One region of the Streptomyces sp. NPDC107500 genome, then DNA from elsewhere that is predicted to be linked to it. Evidence: riboswitches for the same ligand, from Rfam matches in the RefSeq annotation. Region 1 holds a riboswitch; the other holds the start of a gene.
What was found. A riboswitch is a leader RNA that binds a small molecule or an ion and turns the genes downstream of it on or off. The one in region 1 is predicted to bind cyclic di-AMP.

Region 1 (4,206 bases):
ACGGCACCAGGTACTCGCGCGCCCAGTGCACGTCGTCCCGGCGGACGTCCAGCGCGCCGCGGTGGGGCAGCGGCGGCCAGGGCTGGTCCGGGTCGGCGGGCACGGGCAGGCCGAGGGCCTGTCCGGCGCGCAGCGCCACCCGTGTGTGACCCTCCGGGGACAGGTGCAGGCGGTCGGCGTCCCACGCCCTGCGGTCCTGGACGCTGCGGAGCGACCAGAGGTCGAGCACCGGGCAGCCGTACCGGTCGGCGATGGCGCGGACGTGCCCGTTGTACGTGGCGATCTTGCCGCGCAGGTGCTTGAGCACGGGCACGCCGCGGGTGTCGAAACCGGTCGTCACGAGGACGGTGCCGGCCGCTTCGGCCAGCGCGGCCACCGCCCGCTCGAACCGCTCGGCCACTTCGTCGGGGTCGGTGCCGGGCCGGAGGATGTCGTTGCCGCCGGCCGCGAACGAGACGAGGTCCGGTGCGAGTCCGGCGACCCGGGGGACCTGTTCGGCCGCGATCTGGTCGAGCAGCCTGCCGCGCACGGCGAGGTTCGCGTAGGTGAAGTCGCCCTCGGGGCGCCGGTCCGCGAGCAGTACGGCGAATCGGTCGGCCCAGCCGACGAACGCCCCGTCGGGGCCGCGGTCGCCGACGCCCTCGGTGAAGCTGTCCCCCAGCGCCACGTACGACCCGATCACTGCTCTGCTGTCATTCTTCGAATCGTCTGCCACATCGAGCCATGATTCACCTTGGAATGTGACCTACGCGACCGTAGGAAGGGGTTGACGGTCGGTGAGAAAGGCCACTCCTAAAGGCTTGGTCAATTGCGGAATACACCGAAGGCCGGACCCGGGGATCGGGGTCCGGCCTTCGGTGGCATGGGGACTGCGCCCTTGCCGTGCGTCAGAGAGAGACGCCGTGCGAGCGCAGGAACGCGACCGGGTCGATGTCCGACCCGTAGTCCGGCGTGGTGCGGATCTCGAAGTGCAGGTGCGGACCGGTCACGTTGCCGGTGGCACCCGAGAGGCCGACCTGCTGACCCGCCGTCACCGACTGGCCGGCGGAGACGGAGAGGGAGGAGAGGTGGGCGTACTGGGCGTAGTGGCCGTCGGCGAGCTGGATGACGACCTGGTTGCCGTACGCGCCGCCGGGGCCGGCGGAGACGACGGTGCCCGCGCCGACGGCCTTGAGCGGGGTGCCGGTCGGGACGACGAAGTCGGTGCCGGTGTGGTAGCCGCTGGACCACATGCTGCCGGACTGGTGGTACGGGGTACCGACGGTGGCGCCCGCGACGGGGGAGGTGTAGCCGCTGCTGGTGCCGGCGTCCGAGGTGGAGGCCTTCTCGGCGTCCGTGGACTTCTCGGCCGGCTTGGCGGCGGGCTTCTCCGCCTCGGCGGGCTTCTCCGCGGCGGGCTTCTCCGCGGCCGGCTTCTCCGACTGGGCGGCCTTGGCGCCGACCGAGAGCTTCAGGCCGGGGTGGATCAGCGACGGGTCCGAACCGATGGCCTCGCGGTTGTCCTCGTACAGCTTCTTCCAGCCGCCGTCGACGTTCTGGTCGTCGGCGATCCGGGAAAGGTAGTCGCCGCTCTTGACGGTGTAGGTCCGCGCGTCCGAGTTCTTCTCGGCGCCACTCGCGGCGGCCTTCTTCGCCGTCGCCGCGACGGACTGCACGGACTGCTCGGAAACGGAGTGCGCGGGGGCGGCGTTGGCGCCGGCGGCCCCGATCAGCGGGAGCGCGAGCGCGGCGCCACCGGTTCCGGCGACGGCGATGGCGCGGGTCAGGCGCATGGCCCTGGTACGGCGGTGCTTACCCTTCGCGGGCATGGCGAATTCCTCTCCGGCGCCTGCGAGGTGAGCTGTCGGGTTCGGGCTGGAGATGCCCGGCCGCGCCGAAACGCGGCTTCACCCCAAGCCGTTCCGGGAACCGGAACAGGCATTCGTACCTGTGGGTCCCCCGCTCCTGCCGGGTACGGGTGGTGGATGAGAGTGGGCTCCGGTCGGCGGCAGGATTAGGCGTCCGTCCGGATCGGTGGTGAACGTAAGCGACCAAGACGCACCCGGACAAGCGAAGAGTTCCACCGGAAGGTGTTCCGATTGATCCTTTACGGGAATATCCGGTCACACTCCGTCGATTCGGGGAATGGCATTCCGAGTGAACGTCCTTGCAAACCGGCTTGATTACGTGGACATGACGGACGACGCACGGTTACGGATATGACGCTGCTCACGCGCCACTTCTCCACCTATTCGCATTTCAGCGCCAGTTGGAATCAAGGCGTCAATTCGGACAGAAAGCCCGAGGTAACCCTTAACGCCCTGTGGACAAGTCCTTGGCGCATACAGGGGATGCCGTATCGTCGAGGCGAGCCCGCCGCCGAGCAGCGTCGGCGGGGCGGAGTGGGAGGAGTCCCCGTGACGCAGCAGGTCCCGTCGACCGAACCCGAGCTGACCGGTGTGCGCAACTTCCGGGACGTCGGCGGACTGCCGGCCGCGGACGGGCGACGGGTGCGGCAGGGCGTGCTGTTCCGCAGCGGGCACCTGGCGCACGCCACCGGGGAGGACGCCGCCTTCCTGGCCACCCTCGGCCTGCACACCATCTTCGACTTCCGCAACGCGGCGGACCAGAAGCTGGAAGGCCCCGACGTCGAGCTGCCGGGCGTGCGCAATGTGAACCTGCCGCTGAGCGACCCGGCCGACGGCGCCGAGTTCTGGAAGATGGTCCGCGACGGCGACCTCGACCAGCTGCACGCGATCCTGGCCGACGGCAAGGGCGCCCAGCGCATGATCGCGTCCTACCGGACGATCATCACGGAGCGCACGGCGGAGCACTCCCGGGTGCTGCACGCGCTCGCCGAGGACAGCGTCCCCGCCCTGATGCACTGCGCGGCCGGCAAGGACCGCGCGGGCCTGTCGATCGCGGTCACGCTGCTCGCGCTCGGCGTCGAGCGCGATGCCGTCCTCGACGACTACCTCAAGTCGAACGCCACGCACCGCCGCTACAAGGTGCGCCGCGGCAGCTCCGCCGCCTCGGCCTACTCCCCCGAGGTCATGGAGCTGCTCAGCCCCCTGTTCGACGCCCGCGCCGAGTATCTGGCGGCCGCCCTGGACACCGTCGAGGAGACCTGGGGCGGCGTCGACGCCTACCTGGAGCAGGGCCTGCACCTGACCCCGGCGACCCGGGAGCGGCTGCGCGAGCGGATGCTGGACTGATCCGGTACCGCACCGACCCGCACGACCGCTAGCGGCTCGCGCCCACCTCGAAGAGCAGGTAGAGGAAGCCGCCGAAGACGTGGCCCAGGGCGATGTAGATGAGCAGCCGGACCCACAGGGCACGCGGGAACTTCTCCTCCATGGAACTCACGGCATCTCCCCGGGGGTCGTCGGGCCGAGGCACAGCGCGGCCGTCGGGCTCTGCAGCAGGGTGTGGACGAAGAGCAGCTCGACCCCTTCGGGGTCCTGTGCGGCGATGCGGTGCGGGGTCAGCGAGTCGAAGTGGGCGCCGTCCCCCACCCCGAGCCGGTGCTCGGTGTCCCCGAGGCGCAGCCGCAGGCGGCCCCTGAGCACGTGCAGCCACTCCTCGCCGGGGTGCACCCGCACGATGTCGCCCTGGGAGCCGTACGGCACCTCGACGCGCAGGGCCTGCATGCCCCGGCCCGGCGCTCCCGCCCGCCGGTACGTCCAGCCGCCCGCGGCCGTGGGCTCCATCTCGGCGGCGCGGATCACCGCGTCCGGGTCCGCGGGCGCCTCCCCCAGCAGCCCGGCGACGGTCGTACCGTAGACGCGGGCGAGGGCGAGCAGCATCGGCAGCGAGGGCTGGCGCTGCCCGGTCTCCAGGCGGGAGAGGTGGGCGGGCGACAGCCCGGCCGCGCGGGCCGCCGCCTCCAGGGTCAGGGCGGCCCGCCGCCGCAGCTCACGCAGCTGGGGCGCGACGGCGGCGACCGCGCCGTCGGCCGGTCCGGTCTCGGAGGAGCTCATGCTCATGGCTCCATTCAGCCCGAATCTTGCCCTTCGGGCAAATTTCTTGCCTCTGAGGCAAAGCTTCGGAGCGGCCTCTGAGGCAAAGCCTCAGGGCTGCTCCGGCGCCGGGCGGCCACCGACGGACTCAGCGGTGCGCCACCGCCTGCTTGACCAGCGTCTTGCCGAAGTCCCACATCAGACCGCCGCCATTGTGCGCGTCGTCCATCACCTCGGTGAAGGCGTCGACGAACCGGTCCACGTCCGC
Region 2 (4,206 bases), on a different contig from region 1:
GGTGGCCGGCACGTCCTTCTCCGGCCGCTCCGCGCCGTCGGACGTGGAGTGGTAGACCTCGTTGGACTTGCTGTCGTAGCCCCAGACGTCCTTGCCGTCGTGGATGAGGCTGTACTCGGCGGCGTCCTCCAGCAGGGACACCTTCTGCCGGTCGGGGCCGTCGGCCGCGACGCGCAGGGTGTGGGAGCCGGAGACCAGCTGGGTGAGCTTGGCCGAGGGGTCGGCGGACGAGCCGCCGTCCTTGCCGTCCCCGCCCGGATCGCCGGACATTCCGGACATCAGGCCGCTCTCCAGGCCGCCGAGGTCCGGCAGGCCCAGGTCGGTGCTGATCCGGACGGTGCCGGAGAGCTGCTGGACGTCCGACTCGGCGATCTTCTGGACGAGCTCCTCCGCCGTGACCTTCGGCAGGTCGGGGTCCCCGGAGTCGGCGAGAGCGGGGACCAGCCCGATCGTCGCGGCCGCCACTCCCACCACCGCGACCGGGACGACGTACCGCGCGGCCTTGCGCCGTCGGGTGCTCAGCTCCTCGCCCGCCCCGGGGGTCGTGTTGTCGTCGGAATCGATCGGTGCCATCTGTGCCCTACCTCCGTCGTCGGCGGCGGCTGTCTCGCGACCTCGCACTCGTTCACCCGTGAGCCGCCATTCTCACCCGAATCGGTGAGGATTGGTGTTTCCGTGGTGTCCATCTGACCAAATCACCGGAGCGCAATCGTCAGACCGCGGGCTCAACTCCACGTACTCCTGCGGGATGACACCAACGGGCGGTTCCTCCCCCGCCCCGTAGGGGACGGGTACGCCGCCCGCCGGCGGAGGGCACCCGCCCGTGGCGCCGCGCACGGGCGGGGCGGGGTTCAGCCGGCCCGGTGCACCACGGCGTCGCACAGTTCCACCAGCGCGGCCTTCGCCTCGCACTCCCGCAGCGGAGCCAGGGCCGCGCGGGCTTCCCTGGCGTAGCAGACGGTGTCCCGCCGGGCGTGCTCCAGCGCGGGGTGGGCGCGCAGCAGGCGCAGCGCCTCGGCGTGCCGGGCGTCGTCGCTCAGGTCGGAGTCGAGCAGCTCGCTCAGCGCGACGTCCTCGGCGAGGCCCAGCCTGGCCGCGCGCTCGCGCAGCCGGAGCACCGGCAGGGTGGGAATGCCCTCGCGCAGGTCCGTGCCGGGCGTCTTGCCCGACTCGTGGGAGTCGGAGGCGATGTCCAGGACGTCGTCCGCGAGCTGGAAGGCGACGCCGAGCCGCTCGCCGTACTGGGTCAGTACGTCCACCACCGTCTCGTCGGCGCCGGACATCATCGCGCCGAACCGGCAGGAGACGGCCACCAGCGAGCCGGTCTTGCCGCCCAGCACGTCGAGGTAGTGGTCGACGGGGTCCCGGCCGTCCTGCGGGCCGGCCGTCTCCAGGATCTGGCCGGTGACCAGCCGCTCGAACGCGAGGGCCTGCACGCGGACCGCCTCGGGCCCGAGGTCGGCGAGGATCTGGGAGGCGCGGGCGAACAGGAAGTCGCCGGTCAGGACCGCGACCGAGTTGTCCCAGCGGACATTGGCGCTGGCGACCCCGCGCCGCACGGCGGCCTCGTCCATCACGTCGTCGTGGTACAGCGTGGCCAGGTGGGTCAGCTCCACCACCACGGCCGAGGGCACGATCCCGGGGGCATAGGGGTCGCCGAACTGGGCCGAGAGCATCACGAGGAGCGGGCGGAACCGCTTGCCGCCGGCCCGTACCAGGTGCTGGGCGGCCTCCGTGATGAAGGGCACCTCGCTTTTGGTTGCCTCAAGCAACCCTTCCTCGACCGCGACCAATCCGGCCTGGACATCGGCTTCCAGAGCCTGGTCCCGCACGCTCAGCCCGAACGGCCCGACGACGGTCACGAGGGGTCTCCTGTCTGCTGGTGCCCACTGGCGATTACCTGGTTTGTCGATAGGTCGCTGCCACCACTCGAGTCAGCGTATCCGGTCACCTTTCGATCACCGCTAGCGCCCACCGTTACAGGCCGGGCGGTATCGGATCATGAGCGGTATGTTTTTGATCGGTCGATATGACCACATATTGCCCGATACCAATATCGCCTCCCCGGCCCCGAACGGATGCCCGCCCGGCAGCCGAAAACACCGGACGGGCGAAGCGCACCGCATCGAGGGCCGGTTGGGACATAGTTGGGACTAATGCCCGTTTTGCCGCGCTTGTTGAGGCCCGTGAGTTGGCTCACTTGGGAGCCCCCTCGGGCAACCTCGCCGCAACCTGTGCCCTCCCTTTGCGCCGCAAGCCAGTTGAGGCTTGGCAACCGCAAAGGATCAAGAGCCCCAAACGCCTCAGACCAAGGTCAACAGGACGTTGGGTGATTCCTGCACTTGTTTCGGACATGTGCTCTCGCATACGTTCCCGGCCTGTCGGGCGGACGCCGAATCCTGCCATCGCCCGCACACACAGTCATCCACTCAACTCACTCGCCGGCAGGAGCGGGGGACCCAGGTAAGTCGCCGCACCGGTCACCACCGGAGCGGCTCGGGGTGAAGCCGTACCCGTCAGGGCGCGGCCGGGCACCTCCCCGCCCGAACCCGACAGCTCACCTCGCAGGCGTCAGGAGAGGGACACAGATGTCTGCCAACGGTCAGAACCGTCACGCCCGGACCACCCGCATCGCCCGCAGGCTCGCCGTGGCCGGCACCGGTGTCGCGGTGCTCGCCCTGCCGCTCATCGGCGCCACCGGCGCGTCCGCGGCCACCCCGGCCGCCACCAAGACGGCCGCCACGGCGGCGACCACGTACCCGGACAACCTCGACGGCTGGATCCGCGAGTCGCTCGACGTCATGGCGCAGCACGGCATCCCCGGCTCGTACGAGGGCATTCACCGCAACATCATGCGGGAGTCGTCCGGCAACCCGCTCGCCATCAACAACTGGGACATCAACGCCATCAACGGCACCCCGTCCAAGGGTCTGCTCCAGGTGATCGACCCGACCTTCCAGGCGTACCACGTCGAGGGCACTTCCTGGGACCCGTACGACCCGGTCGCCAACATCACCGCCGCCTGCAACTACGCGGCCGACCGGTACGGCTCGATGGACAACGTCTTCGGCGCCTACTGAGCCGCACCGGGACGTTCAGAAGACCCGTTCGAGGACGACGGCCACGCCGTCGTCCTCGTTCGTCGTCGTGACCTCGTCGGCCACCGCCTTGAGTTCGGGGTGGGCACCGGCCATGGCGACGCCGTGCGCCGCCCAGTCGAACATGGGGATGTCGTTGGGCATGTCGCCGAAGGCGATCGTGTGCCGCCGGCCCACCCCCAGGTGCTCGGCGGCCAGCGCCAGGCCGGTCGCCTTGGTGATGCCGCACGGTTGCAGCTCCACCGTGCCGGGCCCCGACATGGTGACCGTCGCGAGGGAGCCGACCACCGCCCGCGCGGTCGACGCCAACTCGTCGTCGCTCAGGTCGGGGTGGCGCAGCAGCACCTTGCTGATCGGGGTGCGCCACAGCTGGTCGCGCCGCTCCACCCGCACCGCGGGCAGCGTGGGGTGGGGCATCAGGTACCCGGGCTCGATGAGGGTCAGGCCGTCGACGCCGTCCTGGTCGACCGCGGCGTACACCTGGCCCACCTCGGCCTCGATCTTGCCGAGCGCGGTCTCCGCCAGCTCCCGGTCCAGGGTGACCGACCACAGCATCCGGTGCGCGCCGGCGTCGTACACCTGCGCGCCCTGCCCGCACACCGCGAGCCCCGTGCACCCGAGGCGGTCGAGCAGGGGCCGCACCCGGGGTGCCGGGCGCCCCGTCACCACCAGGTGCCGCGCACCCGCCCGGGCCACCCGCGCCAGCGCGGCCAGCGACCGTTCGGAGACGGTGTCGTCGCCGCGGAGCAGCGTGCCGTCGAGATCGGTGGCGACGAGTGAGTATGCGGTGCGGTCCATGATCAGAGAATACGGACGCGACACCCGTCCGACTCACCCGCGACCGGTTCCGAACGAGGACGCGGCGAGTACGTTCGAACGCGCACGACGACGCACGAACATGTCCGAAACCTGGCACATCATCGGCTAAAGCCGGTTAAAGGCCTGTGCACCGGTTGGCAACAACATGGTCTGCTACCTACCCCCCGGGTCGGCCCCCGGGGTACCTTCCTGTTGTCCAGGGGGGACTTGATCGGGGGGTCGGGTTGAACAGCGGACGCGTACGCGTGCTCAGGCCACAGGAGCTGGGCGAGGGGGAACGGCAGCACTG

Region 2: another riboswitch for cyclic di-AMP. It lies ahead of ACZ67M_RS15475 (transglycosylase SLT domain-containing protein); the one in region 1 lies ahead of ACZ67M_RS06560 (M23 family metallopeptidase).

The regions. Positions count from the first base shown of each region.
Region 1 covers NZ_JBVJPF010000002.1:86,954-91,159, forward strand. The annotation lists gene ACZ67M_RS06555 (SGNH/GDSL hydrolase family protein) at 1-682, opposite strand, end outside; gene ACZ67M_RS06560 (M23 family metallopeptidase) at 888-1,808, opposite strand; cyclic di-AMP (ydaO/yuaA leader) riboswitch at 1,811-1,970, opposite strand; gene ACZ67M_RS06565 (tyrosine-protein phosphatase) at 2,397-3,194, shown strand; gene ACZ67M_RS06570 (DUF6126 family protein) at 3,223-3,345, opposite strand; gene ACZ67M_RS06575 (helix-turn-helix domain-containing protein) at 3,342-3,959, opposite strand; gene ACZ67M_RS06580 (aspartate aminotransferase family protein) at 4,087-4,206, opposite strand, start outside.
Region 2 covers NZ_JBVJPF010000003.1:832,202-836,407, forward strand. The annotation lists gene ACZ67M_RS15465 (LolA family protein) at 1-573, opposite strand, end outside; gene ACZ67M_RS15470 (polyprenyl synthetase family protein) at 852-1,862, opposite strand; cyclic di-AMP (ydaO/yuaA leader) riboswitch at 2,430-2,585, shown strand; gene ACZ67M_RS15475 (transglycosylase SLT domain-containing protein) at 2,589-3,080, shown strand; gene ACZ67M_RS15480 (HAD family hydrolase) at 3,096-3,896, opposite strand; gene ACZ67M_RS15485 (GNAT family N-acetyltransferase) at 4,163-4,206, shown strand, end outside.